Regions from separate parts of the Streptomyces sp. NPDC006463 genome, predicted to be linked through region 2. Evidence: riboswitches for the same ligand, from Rfam matches in the RefSeq annotation. Region 2 holds a riboswitch; the other holds the start of a gene.
The links. A riboswitch is a leader RNA that binds a small molecule or an ion and turns the genes downstream of it on or off. The one in region 2 is predicted to bind cobalamin.

Region 1: linked by a shared signal. The riboswitch ahead of ACFYOB_RS33810 (ribonucleoside-diphosphate reductase subunit alpha) and the one ahead of ACFYOB_RS30990 (energy-coupling factor ABC transporter permease) in region 2 are both predicted to bind cobalamin.

What each region holds. Positions count from the first base shown of each region.
Region 1 is NZ_JBIAHP010000025.1:75,475-82,804, forward strand. Features, by position in the region: gene ACFYOB_RS33795 (carbon starvation CstA family protein) at 1-1,586, shown strand, start outside; gene ACFYOB_RS33800 (YbdD/YjiX family protein) at 1,583-1,801, shown strand; gene ACFYOB_RS33805 (GNAT family N-acetyltransferase) at 1,941-2,438, shown strand; cobalamin riboswitch at 2,483-2,614, shown strand; gene ACFYOB_RS33810 (ribonucleoside-diphosphate reductase subunit alpha) at 2,754-5,147, shown strand; gene ACFYOB_RS33815 (ribonucleotide-diphosphate reductase subunit beta) at 5,147-6,163, shown strand; gene ACFYOB_RS33820 (hypothetical protein) at 6,242-6,466, opposite strand; gene ACFYOB_RS33825 (helix-turn-helix domain-containing protein) at 6,549-7,330, shown strand, end outside.
Region 2 is NZ_JBIAHP010000021.1:63,590-70,919, reverse strand. Features, by position in the region: gene ACFYOB_RS31015 (diacylglycerol/lipid kinase family protein) at 1-1,116, shown strand, start outside; gene ACFYOB_RS31010 (amphi-Trp domain-containing protein) at 1,186-1,440, shown strand; gene ACFYOB_RS31005 (DUF2252 domain-containing protein) at 1,504-2,844, shown strand; gene ACFYOB_RS31000 (hypothetical protein) at 2,855-3,679, opposite strand; gene ACFYOB_RS30995 (flavodoxin family protein) at 3,848-4,564, opposite strand; cobalamin riboswitch at 4,732-4,950, shown strand; gene ACFYOB_RS30990 (energy-coupling factor ABC transporter permease) at 4,980-5,675, shown strand; gene ACFYOB_RS30985 (energy-coupling factor ABC transporter substrate-binding protein) at 5,675-6,016, shown strand; gene cbiQ (cobalt ECF transporter T component CbiQ) at 6,020-6,769, shown strand; gene ACFYOB_RS30975 (ATP-binding cassette domain-containing protein) at 6,766-7,330, shown strand, end outside.

The sequences.
Region 1 (7,330 bases), on a different contig from region 2:
GCGTCTTCTCCATCGGCATGACCATCCCCATCGCCCTCTTCATGGGCTTCTACCTGCGCGTGCTGCGCCCGGGCCGGGTCACCGAGATCTCCGTCATCGGCGTCGCGCTGCTGCTGCTCGCCATCGTCGCGGGCGGCTGGGTCGCCGAGTCCTCCTTCGCCTCCACCTTCACGCTGGAGAAGGAGACGCTGGTCATCTGGATGGTCGTGTACGGCTTCGTCGCGTCGGTGCTGCCGGTGTGGATGCTCCTCGCGCCCCGCGACTACCTCTCCACCTTCATGAAGATCGGCACGATCGCGCTGCTCGCGGTGGGCGTGGTGATCGCGATGCCGACGCTGAAGATGCCCGCGGTCACCGACTTCGCGGCCCGCGGCGACGGCCCGGTCTTCGCCGGCTCGATGTTCCCCTTCGTCTTCATCACCATCGCGTGCGGGGCCCTGTCCGGCTTCCACTCCCTGGTCGCCTCGGGCACCACGCCGAAGATGATCCAGAAGGAGACCCAGGTCCGGGTCATCGGCTACGGCGCGATGCTCACCGAGTCGTTCGTCGCGGTCATGGCGATCATCGCGGCCTGCATCATCGAGCCCGGTCTGTTCTTCGCCGTGAACTCCCCCGGCGGAGTCATCGGCACCACGGTCGAGACCGCCTCGGCGGCGGTGACCAACTTCGGCTTCGCCATCTCCCCGGACGCCCTCGCCCAGGCCGCGAAGGACGTGGAGGAGGCCACCCTGCTCTCCCGTACGGGCGGCGCGCCGACCTTCGCACTCGGAATGTCGGAGATCTTCTCGGCCGTCCTCGGCGGCGCCGGGATGAAGGCCTTCTGGTACCACTTCGCCATCATGTTCGAGGCGCTGTTCATCCTGACCACGCTCGACGCGGGCACCCGCGTCGGCCGGTTCATGCTCCAGGACACCCTCGGCAACGTGCACAAGCCCTTCAAGGACGTCAGCTGGAAGCCGGGCGTCTGGCTGGCGAGCGCCATCGTCGTCCTCGGCTGGGGCTACTTCCTCTGGGTCGGCATCAAGGACCCGCTGGGCGGCATCAACCAGCTCTTCCCGCTGTTCGGGATCGCGAACCAGCTGCTCGCGGCGGTCGCCCTGGCCGTCTGCACCACCCTGCTGGTCAAGTCCGGCCGGCTGAAGTGGGCCTGGGTGACGGGTGTTCCGCTGGCGTGGGACGTGGCGGTCACGCTCACCGCGAGCTACCAGAAGATCTTCTCCGAGGACGTGAAGGTCGGCTTCTTCGCGCAGCGGGACAAGTACCAGGCCGGGATCGACGCGGGCAAGGTCCTGCCGCCCGCCAAGAACATGGACGACATGCACACCGTGGTCACCAACGCCACGGTGGACGGCGCCCTGTCGGCCCTGTTCGCGATCCTCATCCTCATCGTGCTGGCGGACGCGGCCCGGACCTGCTTCAAGGCCGTCAGCAGCCCGGAGTCCGTGAAGCTCTCGGAGGTCCCGTGGACCGAGTCGAAGATCATCGCTCCGGCCGGCCTGATCCCGACCGCCGAGGAGAGGGCGGAGCTCGCCCTGGCCGGCCTCGACTCGGGCGGCGGCCGGGCCAACGAGCCCCTGTCCTCATGAGCGGCTCCACGAGCGGCCGTACGAGCCTGCGCGACGTGCTGGCGCGGGCCCGGTTCTACGTACGGGAGTTCTCGGGGGAGGCGGCGTACGACCGGTACGTGGCCCACGCCCGCTCCCACGACCCGGACGCGCAGGTCCTGAGCCGCCGGGAGTTCGAGCGGGCCCGTACGGACGCGCGCGAGGCGGACCCCCGCGAGGGCTTCCGCTGCTGCTGAGCGGTGCGTGAAGGGGCCCCCGGTCGTGACCGGGGGCCCCTTCCACGTGCTCAGCGCACCCAGTCCTTGAGGGGCTCGGTCTGCAGGGTGATACCGACGGGGTCGGGTAGCTCGACGCCCTTCCTGCACACTCGGCCGCATGGACATCGTGATCAGAACAGCCGTACCGGACGACTACGCGGAACTCGGCGAGATCACCGCCCGGGCCTACCTCGCCGACGGACACCTGGACTTCGGCGAGGACGACGGATACCTGCACGTGCTGCGCGACGTGGCCGGCCGGGCCGCCGAGGCCGAAGTGCTCGTCGCCGAACGGGACGGACGGGTCCTGGGCGGAGTGACATTCGCCCCGCCCGGCAGCCCGCTCGCCGACATCGCCGGTCCGGACGAGGCCGAGTTCCGGATGCTCGCCGTGGCCCACGACGCTCGCGGCCAGGGCGTCGGCGAGGCCCTGGTGCGGGCGTGCGTCGAACGGGCCCGGGCCACCGAGGGCGTGACAGGGCTCGTGCTCTCCACCCAGCACTCCATGGCCGGCGCCCACCGGATCTACGCGCGACTGGGCTTCGTACGCACTCCCGAGCGGGACTGGTCACCCGTCAAAGACCTGGAGTTGCTCACTTATCGGTTGAAGCTGTAGCCACGCCGACACAACATGTAGGGGCTGCCGCATCCGGCCGCCCCCACATGTATGCTCATGCCTGCTGTCGCCGCAGGGGAATCCGGTGCGAATCCGGAACTGTCCCGCAACGGTATGAAGTGCACCGATCAGTGCATCCGCAAGTCCGAGGACCTGCCGACAGCGCGCCCGGCTCGACCGAACCGGGTGCCGATACGTCCGGGTCTCGCGGTTGGGCCGGTGGACGCCATGCGGCCTACGCGTTCCCGCACGCCCGCATGCGCCCGCTCGCCCCGCCCCGCCGATGACCGGGCCGAGCGAGGGAGAGCTCCCGCCGTGACCATCGCGCCTTCCGCACCGCGCGCCGAGTCCACTTCTGGCGACAACACCGAGGGCCCGGGGGCCACGCTGCTGCGTACCCTCACCGAACTGACGGCGGACCTCCCCGACACGGACCCGGGCCGGGTCGCCGCCGCCGCGCTGCGCGGCCGCAGCTCCGCCGCCGACGAGGCCGAACTGCGCGCCCTGGCCACCGAGGCCGCCGCGGGGCTCATCTCCGAGGACCCGGCCTACTCCCGCCTCGCCGCGCGGCTGCTGACGCTCGCCGTCCGTGACGAGGCCGCCGGCCAGGGCGCCACCTCCTTCTCCGAGTCGGTCGCGGTCGGGCACCGCGAGGGGCTCATCGCCGACCGCACGGCCGAGTTCGTACGCATCCACGCGAGCCGCCTCGACGCGCTGGTGGAGCACGCCCTCATCGAGGGCGCCGACGACCGCTTCGGCTTCTTCGGCCTGCGCACCCTGCACAGCCGCTACCTGCTGCGCCACCCGATCACCCGCCAGGTCGTGGAGACCCCGCAGTTCTTCATGCTGCGCGTGGCCTGTGGCCTCGCGGAGGACGAGAGCATGCGCGCCGTCGAGGAAGTGGCCTCGCTGTACCGGCTGATGAGCCGCCTCGACTACCTGCCCTCCTCCCCCACGCTCTTCAACTCCGGCACCCGGCACCCGCAGATGTCCTCCTGCTACCTGCTGGACTCCCCGCTGGACGAGCTCGACTCGATCTACGACCGCTACCACCAGGTCGCGCGCCTCTCCAAGCACGCCGGCGGCATCGGTCTGTCGTACTCCCGCATCCGCGCCCGCGGTTCGCTGATCCGCGGCACCAACGGCCACTCCAACGGCATCGTGCCGTTCCTGAAGACCCTCGACGCCTCCGTCGCCGCCGTGAACCAGGGCGGCCGCCGCAAGGGCGCCGCCGCCGTCTACCTGGAGACCTGGCACGCGGACATCGAGGAGTTCCTGGAGCTCCGCGACAACACCGGTGAGGACCAGCGCCGTACGCACAACCTGAACCTCGCCCACTGGGTGCCGGACGAGTTCATGCGCCGCGTGAACGCCGACGCCGACTGGTCGCTGTTCTCGCCGGCCGACGTACCCGAGCTGGTGGACCTGTGGGGCGACGAGTTCGACGCCGCCTACCGCAAGGCCGAGGAGTCGGGCCTGGCCCGCAAGACCATGCCCGCCCGCGACCTGTACGGCCGGATGATGCGCACCCTCGCGCAGACCGGCCAGGGCTGGATGACCTTCAAGGACGCCTCCAACCGCACGGCGAACCAGACCGCCGAGCCGGGCTCGGTCGTCCACTCCTCGAACCTGTGCACCGAGATCATCGAGGTCACCAACGACGGCGAGACGGCCGTCTGCAACCTCGGCTCGGTCAACATGGGCGCCTTCGTCGTGGACGGGGAGATCGACTGGGAGCGGCTGGACGAGACCGTCCGCACCGCCGTGACCTTCCTCGACCGCGTGGTGGACATCAACTTCTACCCGACCGAGCAGGCCGGCCGCTCCAATGCCCGCTGGCGCCCGGTGGGTCTGGGTGCGATGGGCCTCCAGGACGTCTTCTTCAAGCTGCGGATGCCCTTCGACTCCCCCGAGGCGAAGGCCCTGTCCACCAAGCTCTCCGAGCGGATCATGCTAGCCGCGTACGAGGCCTCCTGCGACCTCGCCGAGCGCAGCGGCCCGCTGCCCGCCTGGGACAAGACCCGCACCGCCCGCGGCGTCCTGCACCCCGATCACTACGGCTCCGCCGTCGAGCTGAACTGGCCGGAGCGCTGGGACGCGCTGCGCGCGCGTATCGCCCAGACCGGCATGCGCAACTCGCTGCTCCTGGCCATCGCCCCGACCGCGACGATCGCCTCGATCGCGGGTGTGTACGAGTGCATCGAGCCGCAGGTCTCCAACCTCTTCAAGCGCGAGACGCTGAGCGGCGAGTTCCTCCAGGTCAACGCCTACCTGGTGGACGAGCTGAAGCAGCTCGGCGTGTGGGACGCCCAGACCCGCGAGGCGCTGCGCGAGTCCAGCGGCTCGGTGCAGGGCTTCGGCTGGATCCCGGCCGAGGTGCGCGAGCTGTACCGCACGGCGTGGGAGATCCCGCAGCGCGGTCTGATCGACATGGCGGCGGCCCGTACGCCGTTCCTCGACCAGTCGCAGTCGCTGAACCTGTTCCTGGAGACGCCCACCATCGGCAAGCTCAGCTCGATGTACGCGTACGCCTGGAAGCAGGGTCTGAAGACCACGTACTACCTGCGTTCCCGCCCGGCGACGAAGATCGCCCGCGCCGCGTCCGGTTCCGCCGTCCCGGCCGCCGCCACCCCGCTCCCGCAGGCCGTCGACGCCGACGCCCTGGCCTGCTCCCTTGAGAACCCCGAGTCCTGCGAGGCCTGCCAGTAATGAGCTCCACCGACCACAAGAACCTCCTGGACCCGGGCTTCGAGCTCACGCTCCGCCCCATGCGCTACCCGGACTTCTACGAGCGCTACCGCGACGCGATCAAGAACACCTGGACCGTCGAGGAGGTCGACCTCCACTCGGACGTCGCGGACCTGGCGAAGCTGACGCCCGCCGAGCAGCACATGATCGGCCGGCTGGTCGCGTTCTTCGCGACCGGCGACTCGATCGTCTCCAACAACCTGGTGCTGACGCTCTACAAGCACATCAACTCCCCGGAGGCGCGCCTGTACCTGTCGCGCCAGCTGTTCGAGGAGGCCGTGCACGTCCAGTTCTACCTGACGCTGCTCGACACCTACCTGCCCGATCCGGACGACCGCGCGGCCGCCTTCGACGCGGTCGAGGAGATCCCGTCGATCCGCGAGAAGGCGCAGTTCTGCTTCAAGTGGATGGACTCGGTCGAGAAGATCGAGCGCCTGGAGACGGCCGCCGACCGGCGCCGCTTCCTGCTGAACCTGATCTGCTTCGCGGCGTGCATCGAGGGCCTGTTCTTCTACGGCGCCTTCGCGTACGTGTACTGGTTCCGCAGCCGCGGCCTGCTGCACGGCCTGGCCACGGGCACCAACTGGGTGTTCCGCGACGAGACCATGCACATGAACTTCGCCTTCGAGGTCGTGGACACGGTCCGCAAGGAGGAGCCGGAGCTCTTCGACGACGCGCTCCAGCAGCAGGTCACCGACATGCTGAAGGAGGCCGTGGAGGCGGAGCTTCAGTTCGGCCGGGACCTGTGCGGCGACGGCCTGCCCGGCATGAACACCGAGTCGATGCGCGAGTACCTGGAGTGCGTCGCGGACCAGCGACTGGTCCGCCTCGGCTTCCCGCCGGTCTACGGCTCGCAGAACCCGTTCTCCTTCATGGAGCTGCAGGGCGTCCAGGAGCTGACGAACTTCTTCGAGCGCCGTCCGTCCGCCTACCAGGTCGCGGTCGAGGGCACGGTCGACCTGGACGAGGACTTCTAGCCCGTCCGCGCATGTGCGCCCGGAGCCGGAACGCGAAGGACGACCGCGTTCCGGCTCCTCGCGTCCGGGGGCCGGGCCTCAGTGGGCCATGCGTCCCCGGCGCCAGGTGAGGAACCGGATGCCGCGCCGGCGCGGAGTGGGCGGCAGACCGCCCGCCCGCTGGCGGGGCAGCCACACCAGCCGGGTCGCGGCGGCCCGCAGCTGCCGGTCGATCCGCCGGTCGCCGCGCGCCCCGTACAGGCTCGGCCCGAGCAGGACGGCGGCGATGACCAGGACGGCGAGGTAGTCCAGAGAAGTACTCATACCTCCACTGTCCGCCTGTTCGGCCATGATCGACGAGTGGCAGGACTGTCATCAAAGAGCGAATTACTGCCACACTGGGGCCATGCTGACCAACGTGGCCGTGGCTCTCGTCGACGGTGTCGCCCCGTTCGAGCTTGGGATCTTCTGCGAAGTCTTCGGAATCGACCGCAGCGACATGGGACTGCCGGTGTACGACTTCGCCGTGTGCGCGGCGCAGGACCGGCGCTCCCCGACCGGCGGCGGGCATTTCGACATCGTCGTCCCGTACGGCCTGGAGCGACTGGAGAGCGCGGACCTGATCTGCGTGCCGGCCGACCGCCGGGCCACGACCCGCGAGTACCCCGAGCCGCTGCTGGCGGCCCTGCGCCGGGCCGTGGACCGCGGGGCGCGGGTGCTGAGCGTGTGCAACGGGGCCTTCATGCTGGGCGCGGCCGGCCTGCTCGACGGCCGCCGCTGCACCACCCACTGGATGCACGCCCCGACCCTGACGCGCCGTTACCCGCGCGCCCTGGTCGACCCCGACGTGCTGTACGTGGACGAGGGCCAGGTGATCACCTCGGCGGGCACCGCCTCGGGCGTCGACGCCTGCCTGCACGTGGTCCGGCAGGAGCAGGGCGCCGAGGTGGCCAACACGATCGCGAGGCGGATGGTCGTACCACCGCACCGGGACGGCGGGCAGGCGCAGTTCATCCGGCGCCCGCTCCCCCGCACGGCCTGCGACACGGTGGGCGAGGTGATCGGGTGGATGGCCCGCCACCTGGACGGCGAGATCACCGTCGAGCAGCTCGCGGAGCGCGCGCACATGTCGCCGCGCACCTTCGCCCGCCGCTTCCTCCAGGAGACCGGCACCACCCCGTACCAGTG
Region 2 (7,330 bases):
GTCGCGGTGGCCGCGCCCGTGGCCGTCCTGGTGCTGTACACCCGGGAGGGCCTGTGGCCCACCCTGCTGGCCGCGATCGCACTGTGGGCGGCCGCCGTGGCGTGCTCACGGTGGGCGCTGCTGCGCGCGCGGCAACCCGAAGGCATGCGTGCGGTCCCGTGCGCCCTCCCCCGGCATCCGGTGCTGATCATGAACCCGAAGTCCGGCGGCGGCAAGGTCGGCCGCTTCGGTCTGGTCGAGAAGGCCGAGGCGCTGGGCGCCCGGGTCGTGCTGCTGGGCGGCGAGGGCGAGACGGACCTGGCGGCGATCGCCCGCCGGGCGGTCTCCGAGGGCGCGGACCTGCTGGGGGTGGCGGGCGGCGACGGCACCCAGGCCCGGGTGGCCGAGGTGGCCGCCGAGCACGGCCTGCCGTTCCTGGCGATCTCCGCGGGCACCAGGAACCACTTCGCCATGGACCTCGGCCTGGACCGGGAGGACCCGTCCCGCTGCCTGGCCGCGCTGACCGACGGGGAGGAACTCCGGATCGACCTGGGCGTCGTGGGCGGCCGCGCCTTCGTCAACACGGCCTCGTTCGGCGTCTACGCACAGGTCGTGCAACGCCCGGAATACCGCGACGCCAAGGCGGGCTCGATCCTGGACGCGCTGCCGGACCTCCTGCTCGGATACTCCGGCCGCCCGCTCGACGCCCAGACGGACGACACTAAGCTGGAGTCCCAGCAGGCCCTCCTGGTCAGCAACAACCCGTACTCCACCCCCGATCCCATGTCCGCGGCCGGCCGCAGGCCCCGGCTGGACCGGGGGTCGCTGGGTGTCATCGGGATTCGGGTGGGCAATGCGGCCCAGGCGGCGGACATCGCCGTCAGAGGCGCCCGTGCGGCAGGTCTGCACGTACTGACCTCCCGCAGGATCGTCGTCACCTCGGACGGCGACCGCATCGCGGTCGCCGTGGACGGGGAGGCCCTGTCCCTGCCCACCCCCGTCACCTGCACCGTCCGTCCGGGCGCCCTGCGAGTCCTGGTACCCAAGGACCGGCCCGGGTCCCGCACGCCCCCTCCGCCCCCCGACTGGCGCGAAGTCGTCGCACTGGCCTTCGCCCGCCCGGCGGCGCGGGCATGAAGATGCCCGTTCTGGCACATGACGTCACAATTGGCCGTGTCTGCCGTTCCCGCCAGGTTGGAGTCAGCCGTGAAGGACCTCGAATTCGAGCAGAAGCGTTCGCTGACCCGCCTTGAGGCCGCCGACCAGCTCTCCGCTCTCGCGGACGCCCTCAGGCGCGGCGGCAAGGCGGAACTGGACCTCGGGCCCGGAACGCTGACCCTGCGGATCCCCGACGAACTGCGCACCGAAATCGAGGTCGAGGTCGGCGACGGGGAGATCGAGCTGGAGATCGAACTGAAGTGGCCGACCCTGCAAGCAGCCGCGACGAAGGAAGAGGAATAGGCCTCGCCCGCTATCCGCCGTCCCCGCCGTTCGGTCAGGGTGCGGAGCGACAAGGAGCAGACCATGACCAGTCCAGCCGATCGGGCCGGGATCGGGCGCGCGGTCCGCAAGCAGGTCAGCCGGGCCTCGCACGGCCGGTGGGCCCCTGCCGCGGACCGGCCCGATCCCCTGCGGGTGCTGCAGCGGCAGGCCGCCGACCGGGTGGTCGAGCTGCTGCCGATCCGCTACGGACGGATGGCGGTCTCCCCGTTCACCTTCCTGCGCGGCGCGGCCGCCGTCATGGCCGCGGACCTGGCCGCCGTACCGAACACCGGTCTGACCGTCCAGCTCTGCGGTGACGCGCACCTGATGAACTTCGGCGTCTTCGCCTCACCCGAACGGGCCTTGCTGTTCGACCTCAACGACTTCGACGAGACCTTGGCCGGCCCGTTCGAATGGGACGTCAAACGGCTCGCCGCCAGTGTCGCCGTGGCCGCCCGCGACCGGGGGCAAGGTGACGGACGCGCGCGGCGAGCCGCTCTCACCGCGGCCGAGGCGTACCGGCGCACCATGCTGCAGCTGGCCGAGCAGGGCGAACTCGCCGTCTGGTACCAGCGGATCGACCCCTACGAGGTACTCCCCCTGATCCGCGAGCGAAAGCTCCGGGGACGGGCCGAGGCGAACCTGGAGCGCGCCCGCAGACGCACCAGCCTGCAGGCGCTCGACAAGCTCACCGAGATCCGGGACGGACGTCGGCACATCATCGACGACCCCCCTCTGCTGGAGGCCGCCGGCCGACGCGCTACACAGGCCGTCGACAAGATCTTCAGGAAGTACCGCAGCACCCTCCCCGAGGAGCGCCGCCTCCTCCTGGACCGCTACCGGTTCGTCGATGCGGCCCGGAAGGTCGTCGGCGTGGGAAGCGTGGGCACGCGCTGCTACATCGCCCTGCTGACCGGCCGCGACGAGCAGGACCCGCTCTTCCTCCAGTTCAAGGAGGCCGTGCCGTCGGTACTGGAGGCACACCTGCCGGCCGACAGTCATGATCATCACGGCCACCGGGTGGTCGCGGGGCAGCGGCTGATGCAGGCCACCGGCGACATCTTCCTCGGCTGGACGACCGGACCGGAAGGGCGCCACTTCTACTGCCGCCAGCTGCGCGACATGAAGGGATCGGCGGTGGTCGAGACCATGAGCCCGTCCGCGCTCCGCGACTACGCCGGACTGTGCGGGGTCGCCCTGGCCCGCGCCCACGCCCGCTCCGGCGACCGCATCGCCATCGCCGGCTACCTCGGCAAGGGCGACACCTTCGACCGGGCCGTCGCCGACTTCGCACTCACCTACGCCGACCAGACCGTCTCCGATCACGCCGCACTCACCGCTGCCGTCTCCGCCGGCCACATCGTCGCCACCCCCGACGTCTGAACGGGAAGGCTCAGGGCCGTTTCGGCTTCCTGGCCGGCCGGAAGCGGGTGATCTTCCCCCGAGTGGTGTGCCACCGCTCTCTCATCTGGCCGACCACGTTGTCCCATTCGCGGCGGATCTCGTCATCGGGCGGCCGCTCGCCCCGGCGGATCCGGCGGAGTTCGTCGTGCACCTCCCGGCCGAGCGCCGCCGACCCCACCACGACCAGCACGATGGCGAAGAACGACGAGAGCATCGCGAAGACCACGCCCACCGCGCCGTAGCGGTCGGCGTAGGAGTTGAACAGGCGCGGCAGATAGAGCTCCGCGGCCACGAAATAGATCGCCGTCGAGACGGACGCGACGACTCCGAACGGCAGGAGATCACGCCAGGCGATCCTTTTCGCCGAGAGGATCCAGCCGCCCCAGATGAGGAAGAGCCCGGTCAGCAACGCTTCGAGCAGGCTCACCGCCAGCGTGAGGTGTCCGCGGCCGGTGACGGCGACGAGCCAGCCGCTCAGCGGCACGTAGAGCACGAAGACGAGGGCCCACTTCGCGTCGTTCACTGTGTTGCGCACGCTCAGGGGCCTCAGCTGCCACGTCTGCTCGAACAACCGCTGCACCGCCCGCGCGAAGCTCAGCGTGGAGATCAGCAGGAACAGGGCCCCGAGGACGCCGACGCTCGTGTCGGCGGCCGAGGAGAAGATCTGCCGCACCGCATCGGCTCCGGCCCCCGTGAGGCCGTACCGTTCGATGATCCGGTCGGCGACGTCCTTGTCACCGATGCCGGCCAGAACGGCACCGCAGAGGATCGCGAGGGAGACCATCGTGGTCAGCATGCTGGAAGCCAGCGCCATCGAGCGATCGAACCCCGCGATTCTCTGGAATCGGTTCACCACGCGAAGCGCGAATGCCGGACGCAGCCAGAACGTCAGCGTTCTCATGAATCGCTCGCGGTCGATCTGAGCCGCCCTCCCCTCCGTGGATCCCGGAGGTACGTGCCCGGGTGCCTGCCGGACCGTCCCTCACCTGTGCTCGGGGTTCTCGAAGTCGAAGCGGCACCCCGCGTCCCACTCCGAGCGCTGATTGCCGTGGGCGGGGATGCCGCCGGCGTCCTTCAGCATCCTCGCCATGTGGAGCATGTTCCAGGTCATGAAGGTGGTGTTGCGGTTGGTGAAGTCGTTCTGGGGACCGCCCGAACCGGGGTCGAGGTACGAGGGACCGGGGCCGGCCTCCCCCACCCAGCCCGCGTCCGCCTGCGGCGGGATCACGTACCCGAGGTGCTGCAGGCTGTACAGCACGTTCATCGCGCAGTGCTTCGCACCGTCCTCGTTGCCCGTGATCAGACACCCGCCCACGCGGCCGTAGTAGGCGTACTGGCCGGCCTCGTTCAGGATCGAAGAACACGCGTAGAGACGTTCGACGACCTGCTTCATGACCGAGGAGTTGTCACCCAGCCACACCGGCCCGGCCAGCGTCAGCATGTCGGCGCCCATCACCTTGCTGTAGACGACCGGCCACTCGTCCGTCTCCCAGCCGTGCTCGGTCATGTCCGGCCACACACCCGTGGCGATGTCGAGGTCCACCGCCCGCACGACCTCGACCTGGACGCCCTGGCGTTCCATGATGCCGCGGCTGAGGTCGATCAGACCCTCCGTGTGGCTGCGTTCCGGCGACCGCTTGAGCGTGCAGTTGATCACCAGGGCCCGCAGGTCCCCGTACGTCTCTCCCGCCTCCGCCATCGTTCTGTCTCCTTCACGCGGCAGGAGCGAGCAGGGCTCGCGTACCGCCCTGGTGGGGGAACGTGTACCGCACTGCGCCCTCCACTTCACCAGGCCGCTCCCCCGTGCGCCCGGCGGGCTGGGCCACCTGCCGTACTCCGGGCACCGCCTGGTGGTGTTCGGAGCGGTTTGTCACCTCTCCGCGCGGCCGACTAGGGTCAATGGGCCTTGGTGTTCGGGAAACCGGTGCGAAACCGGTGCGGCCCTCGCCACTGTGATCGGGAAGTCCGGCTCCACTCCTACGGAAGCCACTGGGCCCGCGCGGGAAACCGCACGGCCCCGGGAAGGCGGAGTCCGGGCATCAGTACCCGTGAGCCAGGAGACCGGCCGGGGCGCGCTGTCCATCCACGAGGTGCTGGAGAGGTCTTCCCCACTCATGCATATAGCCGAGGGGTTTCTGCCCCCGTTGCACGCGGTCGCCTGGGGCGCCGCGTCCGCTCCCTTTGTCGTACACGGAGTACGCGCCCTCACCCGCGAGGTGAAGGCCAATCCGGAGAGCACGCTGCTGCTCGGAGCATCCGGAGCGTTCACGTTCGTCCTGTCCGCCCTGAAGATCCCTTCCGTGACGGGCAGTTGCTCCCACCCGACCGGTACCGGACTCGGGGCCATCCTCTTCCGGCCGCCGATCATGGCGGTGCTCGGCACGATCACCCTGCTCTTCCAGGCGCTGCTGCTGGCGCACGGCGGGCTCACCACCCTCGGCGCCAACGTGTTCTCCATGGCGATCGCCGGACCCTGGGCGGGCTACGGCGTCTACCGGCTGCTGCGGAAGGCGGGCCTGCCGCTGATGGTGACCGTGTTCTTCGGCGCCTTCTTCGCCGACCTGGTCACCTACTGCGTGACCTCCGTCCAGCTGGCGCTGGCCTTCCCCGACGAGGGCACCGGATTCCTGGGCGCGCTGGAGAAGTTCGCCGGCATCTTCGCGCTCACCCAGATCCCGCTCGCGGTCAGCGAGGGGCTGCTGACGGTACTCGTGATGCGGCTGCTGATGCAGTCCAGCAAGTCGGACCTGGTCCGGCTCGGCGTCGCGAAGCTCACCGGATCCGGGACGAAGCAGGAGGCGTCGGCCTGATGACCAGGAACGCGAAGATCAACACCCTGCTGCTGCTCCTGGTGGCGGCGCTGGCCGTGCTCCCGCTCGCGCTGGGCCTGGGCGAGGGCAAGGAGGAACCGTTCAGCGGCGCCGACGGGCAGGCGGAGGCGGCGATCACCGAGCTGAAGCCGGACTACGAGCCCTGGTTCTCGCCGCTGTACGAACCCCCGTCCGCGGAGATCGAGTCGGCGCTGTTCGCCCTCCAGGCGGCGCTGGGGGCGGGCGTGCTCGCGTACTACTTCGGCGTCCGCAAGGGGCGCCGCCAGGGTGCGGCGGCAGCGGCCGCCGCGTCCGCGTCCGCGTCCGCCACGGAGTCGTAGCCGGTGCTGCCGATCGACGCGGCGGCGCACAGCAGCCGCTGGCGCCATCGCCACCCGCTGGAGAAGGCCCTGCTGGGGATCGGGCTGACGGTCACCGCGGTGTGCCTGCCGCCGTGGCCCGGCGGTCCGCTGGTCGCCGCGGCCACCCTCGCCGTGCTCCTCGGCCCCGCCGGGGTGGCCGGGCGGCAGCTGTGGCGGGCCTTCCGGATCCCGCTCGGCTTCTGCGTCACGGGGGCGCTGCCGCTGCTGTTCGCCGTCGGCGGGCCCGGCGGGTTCGTCTCGCTGGCCCCGGACGGCCCCCGGCACGCCGCGGAGCTGCTGCTGCGCACCTCGGCGGCCTCGCTCGGTGTGCTGCTGTTCGCGTTCACCACCCCGGTCTCGGACGTGCTGCCGCGGCTGGTCCGGGCGGGGGTGCCGGCTCCGGTGGTGGACGTGGCCCTGGTCATGTACCGGATCGGGTTCCTGCTGCTGGACTCCCTCTCCCGGATCCGGCAGGCCCAGGCGGCCCGGCTCGGCACCACCGGCCGGGCGGCGGCATGGCGTTCGGTGGGCGGTCTCGCCGCGACCTCGTTCGTACGGGCCTTCGACCGTGCGGCGCGGCTCCAGTCGGGCCTGGCCGGGCGCGGCTACGACGGCGCGCTGCGCGTGCTCGTCCCCGAGGCGACGCTGTCCTGGCGGTTCCTGACCGCCTGCGCCGCACTGCTGACCGGCCTGACCGCCGTGACCCTCGTACTGAAGGAGTTGTACCTGTGAGGCCGTTGGTGGAACTGGTGGGCGCGGGCTACGCGTACGAGGACGGGCCCGCCGTGCTCCGCGGAGTCGACTTCGGGATCGCCGAGGGCCGGGCGCTGGTCCTGCTGGGCCGCAACGGCAGCGGCAAGACCACGCTGATGCGGCTGCTGAGCGGCGGCCTACGGCCGGGGTCGGGCGAGCTGTGCCTGGACGGCGCGGCGGTCTCGTACGACCGCGCCGGCCTGACCCGGCTGCGGACGGCGGTCCAGCTGGTCGTGCAGGACCCGGACGACCAGCTGTTCGCGGCGTCGGTGGAACAGGACGTCTCCTTCGGCCCGATGAACCTGGGCCTGCCGGTGAGGGAGGTCCGCGAGCGGGTCGACTCCGCGCTCGCCGCGCTGGACATCAGGGGGCTGCGGGACCGGCCGACCCACCTCCTCTCGTACGGGCAGCGCAAGCGCGCGGCGATCGCGGGCGCGGTGGCGATGGCTCCGCGGGTGCTGATCCTGGACGAGCCGACCGCCGGGCTCGACCCGGACGGCCAGGAGCGGCTGCTGGACGTCCTGGCGGGGCTGCGCGCCT